Teredinibacter turnerae T7901: one gene and its partner. The protein of the gene in region 1 interacts with the protein of each later gene in a pairwise test. Links are inferred from orthologs where the notes say so. Each region holds a gene or a part of one and is shown on either strand. Other genes may lie near its edges.

Region 1 (6,991 bases):
GACGACACCAGTTGTAGCCCCCAAATCCATTGATCCCCGCTCCATCTTCATCGGTGTGGTATACACCCTTTTGGTACTCGGATATCTCTTCCGCGCGTATTACATCATCGAACACGATCCCGCCCGCCATATATGGAGCGACCCCCAGCGTCACTGGGAGCAAGGTACCGATGTGCTCAGAGACGACCCAATGACGCTGACCGACCCGGTGATGTACCAGCTGTATATCAGCGCTATCGGCAAGCTAACCTACGGCGATCATGGATTGGTCGGTTTTTATACAATTCTGCTCGCGTTTGCGATGCCCTGGCTGTGGTACCGGTTTTTTCGTGAACTGCAACCCTCCAAAGACATCGCACTGGTTGGCTGGGTGGCCATTACCTGGTTGCCTTCGTGGCTGAGCATCTACGGCTACTACATGCAAGAAACGCTGATGCTGCCACTCATGGGCGGCGCGCTCTGGGCCACCTGGCGCTCGATGCGCAAACAGACAGTAAATGCATTCGTACTCATGGTGTTTATCTGGATTATTGCGGGCCTGACCCGCGGCGTTTGTATCCCTATGGCAGCGGTCGCGGCTTCCTGGCTTTGGTTCAGCCAACCGCAGAAAATGACCAAGGCGGTCTACTCGCTTGTACTGCTAGGCTTGATTCTTGGCCCGCTCAGCTACCGCAGCTATCAAAAAATGGGGCTTATCGCACCTCACGGGGTAGGCCAAATGAATATGATCTACGCTAAATCCGGCAAGAAGGAAATTCAGATCAAGTACTCCCGCCAGGGTGCTGTCTGGTATTACGGCTACGGCTCGCCATCTACCGGCACGCGTCCTCTGGCTCCGCTCAGTGACTGGCACACCGCGCGTACCGGGAAGGTGGTTGTCGACATCAATATCGACAATGGCAGCAAAGACTGGGAAACCTACTTTGAACGCAATAGTCTGAGTTTTCAGAAGTACATGTGGCTGGTGAGCGAGAATCTGATTTTTTTGATGCTTGATCCATCCTGGCCCGACTCCAATCTCGACTACGGGCTGGGCTTTGTGAACTACCACTCACGCTGGATATGGTTACCCCTGGGCCTGCTGACGGTAGCACTCACACTCTACACATGGCGAAAAAACAAACATCAATTTCAGGGCCACCAGTGGTTATTGGCAGCGATATTTACCGCCTGGTTTGTGGTGCAGGGGTTCGTCCCCGTGTCGGTAAACGAAGGCCGTTACAGAAAACCGTATGAGGGACTGATAATCGCGCAGCTCGTATTACTTGCTGCCTACAGCCGCCGTTTGAACGGCGGCCGTCTCGAGCGCGCGAGCAGCCAGAATATGTCACCTGCTGCGGAAATCGCGCTCAATGAGGACAATCCCAAGGAGTAATACTAATGAAACGGCAGTACTGGGCACTCGGGCTCGCCCTCGCGTTAAGTAACGTGGATGTATCGCAATCCTATGCTGATGCAGTGAAATGGGTTGACGAGAAAGGTCGTGTGCATTTCGGCGATCGGCCACCCGCAAATACCGCCGTCGAAACAGAAATCGTTGAGCTCAAAGAAGCCCCTAAACTCGGCTTAACCAGCGAAGAGCTCAACGAACAGCGCAAGCGCGTTAACGATTATCGCGCGGAGCTGCGCCGCCAGGAAGTGGAGCGAGAGCAGGCATCGCGACTTCCGCGAACCGATGAACACAAACCGGCAACAACACCACCAACCAGAGAAGAGTGCGCCATGCTACACCCGAACAAAACGAAAGATCGCGTCGAGTGTTTTCGCGAGGCTGAGCAGGACATGCACTAACCTAGGAAAGACATCGGCGTAGGAGAGACACCGGGGTCACTTAGACACAGCACACCCACCATCCAGTCAATATAAAAAAACCCCCAGAGCGCTAACTCTGGGGGTTTTATTTTTTGCCCTGCTTATGCTGCAAGCTTAGAGCAGAAAACGACGCAAGTCGCCCAACACTGACGTCAGCTTGGTCATGAAGCGACCCGCATCTGCACCGTTAATAGCTCGGTGGTCGTAGGAGAGGCACAGCGGCAACATCTGCCGCGGAATAAAGGTTTTGCCGTCCCACACAGGCTGAATAGAGGCCTTAGATACGCCAAGAATCGCGACTTCTGGCGCATTCACTATGGGAGTAAAACCGGTACCGCCAATCGGACCGAGGCTGGAGATGGTGAAACATCCGCCCTGCATATCACGCGGCAACAGCTTGCCATCACGCGCTTTCAACGCCAACTCTACCGATTCTTTTGCCAGTTGGAACAAACCTTTTTTGTTCACATCGCGAATCACCGGCACCATTAACCCGTTAGGTGTGTCCACCGCAATCCCAATGTGCACATATTTTTTCTGAACCAAGTGCTCACCGTCAGAGTGCAGTGAAACATTAAACGCAGGCTCAGCTTCCAGGGCCGCAGCACAGGCTTTCAACAGGAAAGGCAATGGCGTCAACTTAACACCGGCTTTTTCTGCATCCGCCTTCACACTCTTGCGGAATTCCTCCAGCTCAGTGATATCGGCATCGTCAAACTGAGTGACGTGAGGCACGTTCAACCAGTTGCGAGACATATTCGCCGCAGTCACTTTTTTGATTTTGCTCATTTTCAGCATTTCTATTTCGCCGAACTGAGAAAAATCGACCGCCGGTACCGCGGGTATACCCGCGCCACCGGTAGCTGCAGCTGCCGCAGGCGCTTCCTTGTGGTGCTTGAGCGCGTTTTTAACGTAGCTGTTTACGTCATCTTTGGTGATACGCTTACGGGGGCCAGTCGCCACAACCTTAGTCAGGTCCACGCCCAATTCACGCGCCAAATGACGCACCGCAGGGCCCGCGTATACATTGGCACCGGTGAGTTTAGCTTCCGGAGCGGGAGCTTTTTTACTCTTAGCCGGCGCTGCTGCTGCGGGCGTGCTCGGGCTCGACGATGCCGCAGGAGCAGGTGCAGATGACGCGACCTGACCAGCGACTTCCAGCTTCAGCATCGGAACGCCTTTAGACGCCTTATCGCCCTCTTTCAACAGTACCTCAACAACCTTCCCTGACGCCGGCGAGGGCACTTCCATAGACGCTTTATCGCTCTCGAGAACGATTACGGAATCACCTTCAGATATCTCATCGCCTGCAGAAACACAGACTTCAATAACATCCACCTTTTCCGCACCACCAATGTCAGGCACAGCAACCTCCTGTACACCGCCCGGCTGAGCCTGAGCCGCAGGGGTCGCAGGAGAGGGTTCAGCTGCTGCAGGCGCCGCTGCCTTCTGAGCTTCTTCGGCAGGGGCGCTGTCGCTTGCTGCCGGCGCGCTGCCAGCAACTTGCAACACCAGTACAGCGTCACCCATCGAAACTTTGTCGCCCTCTTTAATAGAGATGCTGACGACTTTACCGCTGGCTGGCGCTGGTATTTCCATGGACGCTTTATCGCTCTCCAGAACGATCATTGAATCGCCCTCGGAAATTTCATCGCCAACAGAAACACAAACTTCGATGACATCCACACCTTCTGCACCACCGATATCCGGCACAGTCACCGGCATCTCGGCGGATTCGCTTGACGCTGCAGGGGCGGAGGCTGGCTCACTCTTGGCTTCCGGCTCCGCGCTTGCAGCCGGTTCAGCGGCAGGTTCGTCAGCAGCGCCTTCGACCTCCACTTCAAGAATGCTGTCGCCTTCTGAAACTGTATCGCCCTCTTTAACAAGCAGTTGGGTGATTTTTCCCGCAACCGGAGCAGGAATATCCATCGACGCTTTATCTGATTCCAGCACGATAAGAGAGTCTTCTGCAGCCACAACGTCGCCAACAGCAACGCAGACTTCGATCACATCAACGTTCTCAGCCCCGCCAATATCGGGTACTGGGATAGTTTGCTTAGCCACTCAGTTACTCTCCTCTAGCAAATAGTCGGGTCAGTTTTTTCTGCATTGATGCCGTATTTTTTCATTGCATCACTCACCACAGACAGCTCGATTTTTTTCTCGTCAGCCAGCGCTTTCAATGCCGCACAGGCCACGTAGTAGCGGTCTACTTCGAAGAAGCTGCGCAGTTTTTTGCGGGTGTCCGAACGGCCAAAACCATCGGTACCCAGCACGACATACTGGCCTGGAACATAGGCCCGCAACTGCTCAGTGTAGCTCTTCATGTAGTCCGTCGAGATAACGAAAGGACCTTCGCTCTCTTCCAGTTGCGCGGTGAGGTACGCTTTCTTGGGCTCCTCACTTGGATGCATGCGGTTCCAGCGGTCAGTGCGCTGACCATCACGCGCCAGTTCGTTAACGCTGGTAACGCTCCAGATGTCGGACTCTACACCCCAATCATCGCGCAGCAACTCAGCTGCAGCTTCCACCTCACGCAAAATGGTACCGGCACCCATCAACTGTACGCGCTTCTTCTTAACGGCCTTTTTACCGTCTTTCAGCTTGTAGATACCTTTGATGATGCCCTCTTCTGCCCCTAACGGCATATCCGGGTGCGCGTAGTTCTCGTTCATGGTGGTGAGGTAGTAGAAGACATTTTCTTTGTCGACATACATACGCTTCAAACCATCCTGAATGATCACTGCAAGCTCATAGGCATAGGTAGGATCGTAGCTGCGGCAGTTTGGAATGGTGTTCGCCATTAAATGGCTGTGACCGTCCTGGTGCTGCAGGCCTTCGCCATTCAGCGTGGTACGACCCGCGGTGGCGCCAATCAGAAAGCCACGCGCCTGAATGTCACCGGCCAGCCACGCCAGATCACCAATACGCTGGAAGCCGAACATGGAGTAGTAAACATAGAACGGCACCATAGGTACACGGTAAGTGCTGTAGGCTGTTGCCGCAGTGATCCACGCAGACATTGCACCAGCTTCGTTAATACCTTCTTCGAGGATCTGGCCTTTTTTGTCTTCTTTGTAGTACATGATCTGATCGTGATCATGCGGGGTGTAGTGCTGCCCTTCAGATGAGTAGATACCCAGCTGACGGAACATGCCTTCCATACCAAAAGTACGCGCTTCGTCAGGCACGATAGGCACAACCTGCTTGCCCATGTTTTTGTCTTTCACCAGCGTGGAGATAAAACGGACAAACGCCATAGTAGAGGAAATTTCGCGTTCCCCGGTGCTTTTCAACAGACCTTTAAAGGTATCCAGGCTGGGGATTTCCATCGATTCGAAATCGGCCACACGCGACGGCAGGTAACCCTGCAATGCCTCACGGCGCTTGCGCATGTAGACCATTTCTGGCGAATCCGGCGCAGGTCGATAGTAAGGCACAGATTTCAGATCGTCATCGGAAACAGGAATACCGAAGCGGTCGCGGAAATTCTTCAGGCTTTCAACGTCCAGCTTTTTGACCGAGTGCGCGACGTTGGCTGATTCACCCGAAGCACCCAGGCCGTAGCCTTTTACAGTGTGGGCCAGAATAACTGTCGGCTGCCCCTTGTGAGACACAGCTTCTGAATACGCTGCATACACTTTCTGCGGATCGTGGCCACCACGGTTGAGCTGGAAAATCTCGTCGTCGCTCATATCTGCGACCAGTTCCAGCAACTCGGGGTATTTACCAAAGAAGTGTTCGCGGGTGTAGGCGCCACCGTTGGCTTTGTAGTTCTGCAGTTCGCCGTCGAGCACTTCGTTCATGCGCTTCTGCAACAAACCAGTTTTGTCTTTCTCGAGCAGGCGGTCCCAACCGGAACCCCAAACCACTTTGATGACATTCCAACCTGCGCCGCGGAATACGCCTTCCAGCTCTTGAATAATCTTGCCGTTACCCCGCACAGGACCATCCAAACGCTGAAGGTTACAGTTGATCACGAAGATCAAATTCTCCAGCTGTTCGCGACCTGCCATGGAGATAGCGCCGAGGGATTCCGGCTCATCACACTCACCATCGCCCAGGAATGCCCACACTTTGCGGTCACCGCGTGGACACAAACCACGAGCGGACATGTAACGCATCACATGCGCCTGATAAATAGCTTGAATAGGACCCAGTCCCATAGAGACGGTCGGGAACTGCCAGTAGTCTGGCATCAGCCAGGGGTGCGGATAGGAAGACAAGCCGTTGCCGTCCACTTCGCGACGGAAGTTATCCAGTTGGTCTTCAGACAAACGACCCTCGAGGTAAGAGCGCGCGTAAATGCCGGGGGAAATGTGACCTTGGAAATACACCAGGTCACCGCGTTGTTCACCGTCATCGCCACGGAAAAAGTGGTTAAAACCCACTTCGTACAGGGTCGCAGAGGACGAGAATGAGGAGATATGACCACCCAAACCTTCGTCGTTATCATTCGCGCGCATAACCATTGCAATCGCGTTCCAGCGCACCAGGGAGCGGATTTTTCGCTCCATGTGCTCGTCACCGGGTGAACGTTTTTCATCGCGAACAGCAATGGTATTTGCGTAAGGCGTCGTGATCGCCGACGGCAGACGAACGCCAGAGTGGATTGCACTGTTTGCCAGTTGTACCAACAGGTATGAAGCGCGATCCGCGCCGCTGTGGCGTATAACCGATTCCAGTGCTTCTAACCACTCCTGGGTTTCGAGAGCATCAGTATCCTCAAGCATTAAAGCCTCCTGATTCATGACTGTGTTATGCACAGTTTTTTTAAGATAGCGTGTCGCCGCGAATGGCTACTCTGTTTTAGCATTCATCCGCTGATTAATTCTTCGCAGTGGAAATTTTGGGTTGAGAGTTTTTTTGAATTGCCCCTTTTTGCCTGGCTTTGAATTCCGGCGAGACTTACCCTGGGTGGCGCGATAGCTGTACCTGATCGGACCAGCCGCTGAAAGTGCGACTGAAAACCGGCGCCAGAGAAATCCTTTAACCAAGCGACCAACCGGCTAGAAAACAACCATCTCTGTGCGCTTGCCAGCGTATCGCTAAACACTGTTTGGCTGTACATTCATCGTGAATTTCACAGGCAAGGCACCACAAAAAACATTAACCCGAGACTAGCGAATTTTCAGGTGTCACGATTCTACACACATCGAAATCAATTAGCCAGCCAAAT
Region 2 (6,654 bases), 2.3 Mb from region 1 along the record:
TTTCTGCGCCCGGCGAACCACTGTCGCGGTACTCAGCCCTCTTATTCTGGGTGCGTTATTGGTGGACGACAGCATGACACAAACTGATGAGGTGACGCGCAAAGAGCTGAATCTTCTCACAAGTCTGTACACTCGAACGCTCTGGCTTTGGTTAGCTGCCGCTGCAGTGTTAATTATTGTGGTTTAAAACAGCTCGTCTAATACCGGGATGGCTGTGTTTGTCGTGTGTTGATTGTTGAAATCAGGCGTTGTTAGTTAGTGACTAATAACGCCTTAGCCCTTTTAGATAGACTGTTTGGCGTCATAAATTCTATATTTGGCGCCGTTGATTCCATTTCGGTTTTGTGACTTATAGCAAAGCGCTTGACCTGGTAAATTCATCGTCCTATGATGGGAACACTTACCGGTCGGCTGTATGTATATACAGTTCTCCCCGAAATGCACGGATGCGGCCATAGTACCCTTGAGGCACCGATTTGGTGCCTACCCCTTGAGCTGATAGCTGCGCCGGCCGGTAAGATTCCCCCTCAAGTTGTTCTTTTGCTATTCCCTATTGCGCTTTTTATACACAACTATGGCCAATAACACGGCCGGTATCCCCATGATTGCCGCATACCCGAAAAATCCGGCGTAGCCGATATGGTCCACTACGACGCCCGAGAATCCGCTTTGAAACTTGCCAGGCAGAGTCATGAGGGAGGAAAACAGTGCTGATTGTGTGGCCGTATAAGCGCGATTGGTTAGCGACGCGATATAGGCGATAAAGCCTGTCGCTGCCAAGCCTCCGCTGAGGTTGTCTGCACTTATTGCCGCGATAAGCCATGGCAGTTCCGGGCCGGTGTAGGCTAGCTGAACGAACAGCAGATTGGTGCTCGCCACCAGTATTGCGCCTGCGATCAGGGTGCGATGCACGCCGTAACGCGCGACACACAAGCCGCCGACAAACCCGCCCACAATGGTCATGATGAACCCGAACAGCTTGCTCACGCTGGCGATTTCGGTTTTGCTGAAGCCTAGATCCAGGTAGAAGGGGTTGGCCATAATCCCCATCGTTATATCGCTCAATCGGTATAGCCCAATAAACGCAAGAATCAGGATAGCGAACTGGCCGTTACGCTTAAAAAAGTCAACAAATGGGGCAACTACCGTTTCGTATAGCCATTCGCGGGTAAATAGTGTCAGAGGATTACCCGTGCGTTCGGCCGGCACCGGCTCTGCGATCGTCAGTGACACGAGCATAGCCCCAAACATGAGAGCAGCCATGGAGGTATAGGCCGCAGCCCAGGTACTGGTATCGGCAATCAGAAGGCTGCCAGCCCCTGCGACGAGCAGCGCGAGCCGGTAACCGAGTATATAAGTTGCTGCCATAGCGCCCTGATATTCTTCACTCGCGCTTTCGATTCGGTAAGCGTCTATGACGATGTCCTGCGTGGCGGATGCAAAGGCGATGAGCACTGCGCAGAGCGCAACCATAACCAGGTGTTGTTCCGGGTCGCTTGCGGCCATTAATAGCAGACCGATGGTGATAACGCCCTGGGCGAGCAGAAGCCAGCTGCGTCGCTTACCAAGCCAGCGAGATAAAAATGGCAGCGGCAAATGATCGACCACCGGTGCCCACAGCACTTTTACGGAGTAGGTAATACCCACCCAGCCAAAAAATCCGATTGCAGAACGACTCACCTCCGCGTCTCTCAGCCAGGCGCTCAGTGTCGAAAAAACCAGCAGGTAGGGAAGTCCGGCGGAGAATCCCAGTAGCAGTAGGGTGATCACTGGGCGGTGGGTGTAGAGCTTGAGTGCCCCCATCCAGGAGCGGTGAGTCTGTTTGTCCAAAAGGTTGTCCAATAAGCGGTATCAGGAAGTCAGAACACTACGCATATTTAACGCCTTGCGCCAGCCCCCTTGTTATTCCCGGGTTAGGCCTCACCTTTGTTTGTCTTAGCTTTTTATTTTTGGAGCCGTCGTGAGAATTTTCACTCTGTTGTTTATAGCCGTACCTATTCTTGAGATGTGGCTGTTGATAAAGGTCGGTAGTTTAATCGGGGCTCTACCAACAATTGGCCTGGTTTTTTTGACTGCTATGCTGGGCCTCGCGCTGTTGCGGCAGCAGGGTATTCAAACATTGTTTCGCGCACAGCAAAGGATGCAACACGGTGAGTTGCCCGCTTCAGAAATGGTTGAGGGTATTTTCCTCGCGGTCGGTGGCGCTCTGTTGCTTACCCCGGGATTCTTCACGGATGCAGTCGGCTTTTGCTGCCTGCTGCCGGGTGTACGCCAGGTAATTTTGGGTTGGGCGTTAAAGAATGCGGTATTTGGCAAAGTAAACGTTCGTTCAGATGGCCCCCACAGAGCTGGCGAGTCACATACCACCATAGATGGCGACTACAAGCGCGAAGACTAACCCGGCTTAACCCTGGGCGGTGTAAATTTATGCTTAATTTTTAAAAATGGGTGTTGAAATCATAAAAACGGTACCCATCTTGGGGAACACGAAGGCTTTTGTGCCCCTGAGCTAACTCGGTGGCACGCTAAAACAATGCCCCTCAACCGGGCATAAAAGTGTTGATATAACGTGAAATCTGGAGAAATCATCAATGAATATTCGTCCTTTACACGATCGTGTTGTGGTTCGCCGCAAGGAAGAAGAAGAAAAATCTGCTGGTGGCATCGTTTTGCCTGGTTCGGCTAAAGAAAAGCCAAACCAAGGTGAAGTCGTAGCCGTTGGTTCCGGCCGCGTTTTGGACAACGGTGAGACTCGCCCTGTAGACGTAAAAGTGGGTGACACTGTGGTGTTCGGCAAGTATGCCGGTAGCGACACTATCGAGATTAACGGCGAAGAGCTGGTAATCCTCAGTGAGAGCGACATCAAAGCGATTATCGAGTAAGTCGCGCTTCAACACTGTAACTGTTAACGATCAATATTCTAGCTAGTTAAGGAATCATTACTATGGCTGCTAAAGACGTAAAATTTGGTGATGACGCCCGCCAGAAAATGCTGGTAGGTGTAAATGTTTTGGCCGATGCGGTAAAAACCACGCTTGGCCCTAAAGGTCGCAACGTAGTTCTCGACAAAGCTTTCGGCGCTCCAACCGTAACTAAAGACGGTGTTTCTGTTGCAAAAGAAATCGAGCTGAAAGACAAGTTCGAAAATATGGGTGCGCAGATGGTTAAAGAAGTTGCTTCTAAAGCCTCTGACGATGCCGGTGACGGTACCACTACAGCAACTGTTCTGGCGCAAGCCATTGTGAACGAAGGCCTCAAGTCTGTTGCTGCTGGCATGAACCCTATGGACCTGAAGCGCGGTATCGACAAAGCCGTTGCTGCTGCTGTTGAATTTGTAAAATCTTCTGCCCAGCCATGTGAAGACAGCAAGTCTATTGCACAGGTAGGCACTATTTCAGCCAACAGCGATTCTCACATTGGTGACATCATCGCTGAAGCGATGGAAAAAGTTGGCAAAGAGGGTGTTATCACAGTTGAAGAAGGCAGCGGTCTGGAAAACGAACTGGACGTTGTTGAAGGTATGCAGTTCGATCGCGGTTACCTGTCTCCATACTTCATTACCAATCAGGATAATATGAGCGTTGAGCACGAGAGCCCATTCATCCTGTTGGTTGATAAAAAAATCTCCAACATTCGCGAGCTTCTGCCAGTTTTGGAAGCGGTTGCGAAAGCGGGCAAGCCTCTGGTTATCGTTGCAGAAGACGTTGAAGGTGAAGCGCTGGCGACTCTGGTTGTTAACAACATGCGTGGCATTGTTAAAGTTGCAGCATGTAAAGCGCCAGGTTTCGGCGATCGTCGTAAAGCCATGCTGCAAGACATTGCGATTCTGACCGGCGGTACTGTTATTTCCGAAGAAGTTGGTCTGGACCTGGAAAGCGCAACCTTGGAGCATCTTGGCCAAGCCAAGCGTTTCACCATGTCTAAAGAGAACAGTGTCATCGTTGACGGTGCCGGTTCTGCAGACGACATCAAAGCGCGCGTTAACCAGATTCGCAAGCAAATCGAAGAAACCAGCTCTGAGTACGATGCTGAAAAACTGCAAGAACGTGTGGCGAAACTGGCCGGCGGTGTAGCAGTCATTAAAGTCGGTGCCGCTACTGAAGTTGAAATGAAAGAGAAGAAAGCCCGTGTCGAAGATGCTCTGCATGCAACTCGTGCGGCAGTTGAAGAAGGTGTTGTGCCTGGCGGTGGTGTTTCTCTGATGCGCGCTGTTGCTGCTATTGCAGATCTGCAGGGCGAAAACGAAGATCAAACCGCTGGTGTAGCTATCGCGCGTCGTGCGATGGAAGCACCACTGCGTCAGATCGTGACTAACGCTGGCGAAGAAGCTTCTGTAGTTGCCGAAAAAGTTCGCGGCGGCGAAGGTAACTTCGGTTACAACGCTGGTTCAGGCGTATACGGCGACATGCTGGAAATGGGTATTCTCGACCCTGCGAAAGTGACTCGTACTGCGCTGCAGGCGGCGGGCTCCATCGCTGGTTTGATGATCACCACCGAAGCAATGGTTGCGGACAAGCCAGAAGACAAAGCCGGTCCAGCAGTCCCAGATATGGGCGGCATGGGTGGCATGGGTGGCATGATGTAAGCTACGGCTTCATCAGAATTCATCCAAGCTACAAAAGAACGGCCCCCTTGGGGCCGTTTCTTTATGATCGATAAAATCTGGCTACACTGTCGATCAATTACGCTCCTACCCGTGGAGCGTTGAATTTAAGTAAAATCGGGCCGTCTAAGATATTTAACGTGTGGCGGGGTGTTCATCCACCTTCATTGTTCGTGCGTACTCAATCATGGCGTAGATATTGCGCTGTATCAGGACCCAATCCAAGAGGAAAGCAATTATGGCATTTGAATTACCAGAACTTCCCTACGAGCGCGGTGCGCTTGCTCCGCATATTTCCGAAGAAACCCTCGATTTTCACTACGGTAAGCATCACAAAACCTACGTTGATAAATTAAACGGTCTGGTTCCTGGCACAGAATTCGAAGGTAAGACACTCGAAGAAGTTGTAAAAACGTCAAGCGGTGGTGTGTTCAACAATGCTGCGCAGATCTGGAACCACTCGTTCTACTGGAACTGCTTGAGCCCCAACGGTGGCGGTGAGCCGACTGGAGCCATTGCCGACGCAATTAATTCCGCGTTTGGCTCATTTGCAGACTTTAAAGAGAAGTTCACCACTTCTGCGATCAACAACTTTGGTTCAAGCTGGACTTGGTTGGTCAAGAAAGCGGATGGCAGCGTAGAAATTGTTAACACCTCAAATGCCGCGACGCCACTGACTGACGATACTCTGACGCCTCTGTTGACTGTGGATTTGTGGGAGCATGCGTACTACATCGACTACCGCAATGCGCGCCCCTCGTATATGGACGCATTCTGGAACCTGGTGAACTGGGATTTTGTGAACGCAAATTTCGCATAATTTCAGCTAGCGAAGTACACCAACAAAGCACGCGTAAGCGTGCTTTGTTGGTTTTGGAACCGCAAAAATCCGCAGAACCAGCTTTTGTGTACGCTGAATGTGCCGTTGTTCGAACAAACCTGCTTGTTTGGCTGTCAACAACACTACGCAGTAGCGTATTCCCCTGGCACCGAGTGAAGAGCAGCGAATTATCGAGCGGCCACTGCTCGATGCAGATGCGAAGTAAATCGCTGTTTGCGTAACAGTGAACTTCATTGCTTTGTGTGGTTTCACTGCTAACTCGTTGAAACTGCTAGAATAGCGTGATAATTGTTAATGCGTCAGTTTACGATTGGCGCACCTGGTTTTTAAATTCAATTTGCTGACTTTTATGACTGAAAGAAAAGAACCCACGATTAGTGCCATTCGCCCTGACCCCGATGAAATTGCCCGCCGTCAACGCCCGTCATCCGGCGCGAACCGCGCAGTAAAAAGCGATACGCGAGCTGCGGTACCTGCGCAGCCCTCATCGTCGAAGCCCAGCGGTGGTGGGGTATCTATCGTCGGCGTCATTGCCCTGTTAATTGCGTTTGTCGCTTTGGGCGGGGTTGCTTATATGTATCAACAGAACCAGCTGTTGATGGCACAACTGGGCTCGGCAGATAGCCGGATTGTCGATTTGGAAAAGCAGTTGGAGATGACTGGCGACGAGTCAACCGCATCCATGGCGGCAGTTCAGGCTAAGCTAAAATGGGCCGACTCGGAGATCCGCAAACTTTGGGGCGTGTCTTACGATACCAACCGGAAAGCGATTGCAGCCAACACCGACAAGATTGCAGCACTTACAAAATCCGCCGGTTCAGTGGACAGCAAAATTGCAACAGCCCTGAAAGGGCCAAAGGCTGATATCAAGCTAATTAACGATCTTATCGAAGGCCAGCAATCTGCGATTTCCTCAGTGGAAACGCGCGCATCGCAGGGGGTGGCTCAGGTCCAGGCATTGACCGATACGATGCGCAAACTGGAAAAAAGCGAGGCAGCGCTACAATCTCGGATTAAAACCAACGAGGAAGCCATCGAAGCCATTGATGCTTTCCGTCGAACCGTGAACCAACAACTGTTGCAGTTGCGCGCTGGGTCGACGGCACCCTAAGCCGCTATTGGGTCTTTAACTTGATCCAAACCTGCGGCGCGTGACGCTCGCTGGGCTAAAATGCCCAGCACTCCATTTCTACGCATACCACCAATCAAC

Evidence for each region.
Region 2: the proteins of aceE (region 1) and groL interact in binary tests that used the Escherichia coli proteins (3 or more experiments, as listed by UniProt). The link is inferred for Teredinibacter turnerae T7901 from one-to-one orthologs.

What each region holds. Positions count from the first base shown.
Region 1 is NC_012997.1:1,072,452-1,079,442, reverse strand. Bases 3,691-6,917 are described here. They hold aceE (pyruvate dehydrogenase (acetyl-transferring), homodimeric type), read right to left. Parts: upstream 6,546-6,917; coding sequence 3,891-6,545; downstream 3,691-3,890. Other genes in these bases: aceF (dihydrolipoyllysine-residue acetyltransferase), read right to left, coding at 3,691-3,876. Outside these bases: TERTU_RS04565 (hypothetical protein), read left to right, coding at 1-1,375; TERTU_RS04560 (DUF4124 domain-containing protein), read left to right, coding at 1,381-1,791; more of aceF, read right to left, coding at 1,927-3,690. UniProt on the Escherichia coli protein: Component of the pyruvate dehydrogenase (PDH) complex, that catalyzes the overall conversion of pyruvate to acetyl-CoA and CO(2).
Region 2 is NC_012997.1:3,374,056-3,380,709, reverse strand. The notes cover bases 2,375-5,264. They hold groL (chaperonin GroEL), read left to right. Parts: upstream 2,375-2,944; coding sequence 2,945-4,585; downstream 4,586-5,264. Other genes in these bases: TERTU_RS13365 (Fe-Mn family superoxide dismutase), read left to right, coding at 4,842-5,264; groES (co-chaperone GroES), read left to right, coding at 2,592-2,882; TERTU_RS13380 (FxsA family protein), read left to right, coding at 2,375-2,398. Also shown: TERTU_RS13390 (histidine kinase), read left to right, coding at 1-187; TERTU_RS13385 (AmpG family muropeptide MFS transporter), read right to left, coding at 544-1,830; more of TERTU_RS13380, read left to right, coding at 1,961-2,374; more of TERTU_RS13365, read left to right, coding at 5,265-5,423; TERTU_RS13355 (hypothetical protein), read left to right, coding at 5,794-6,555.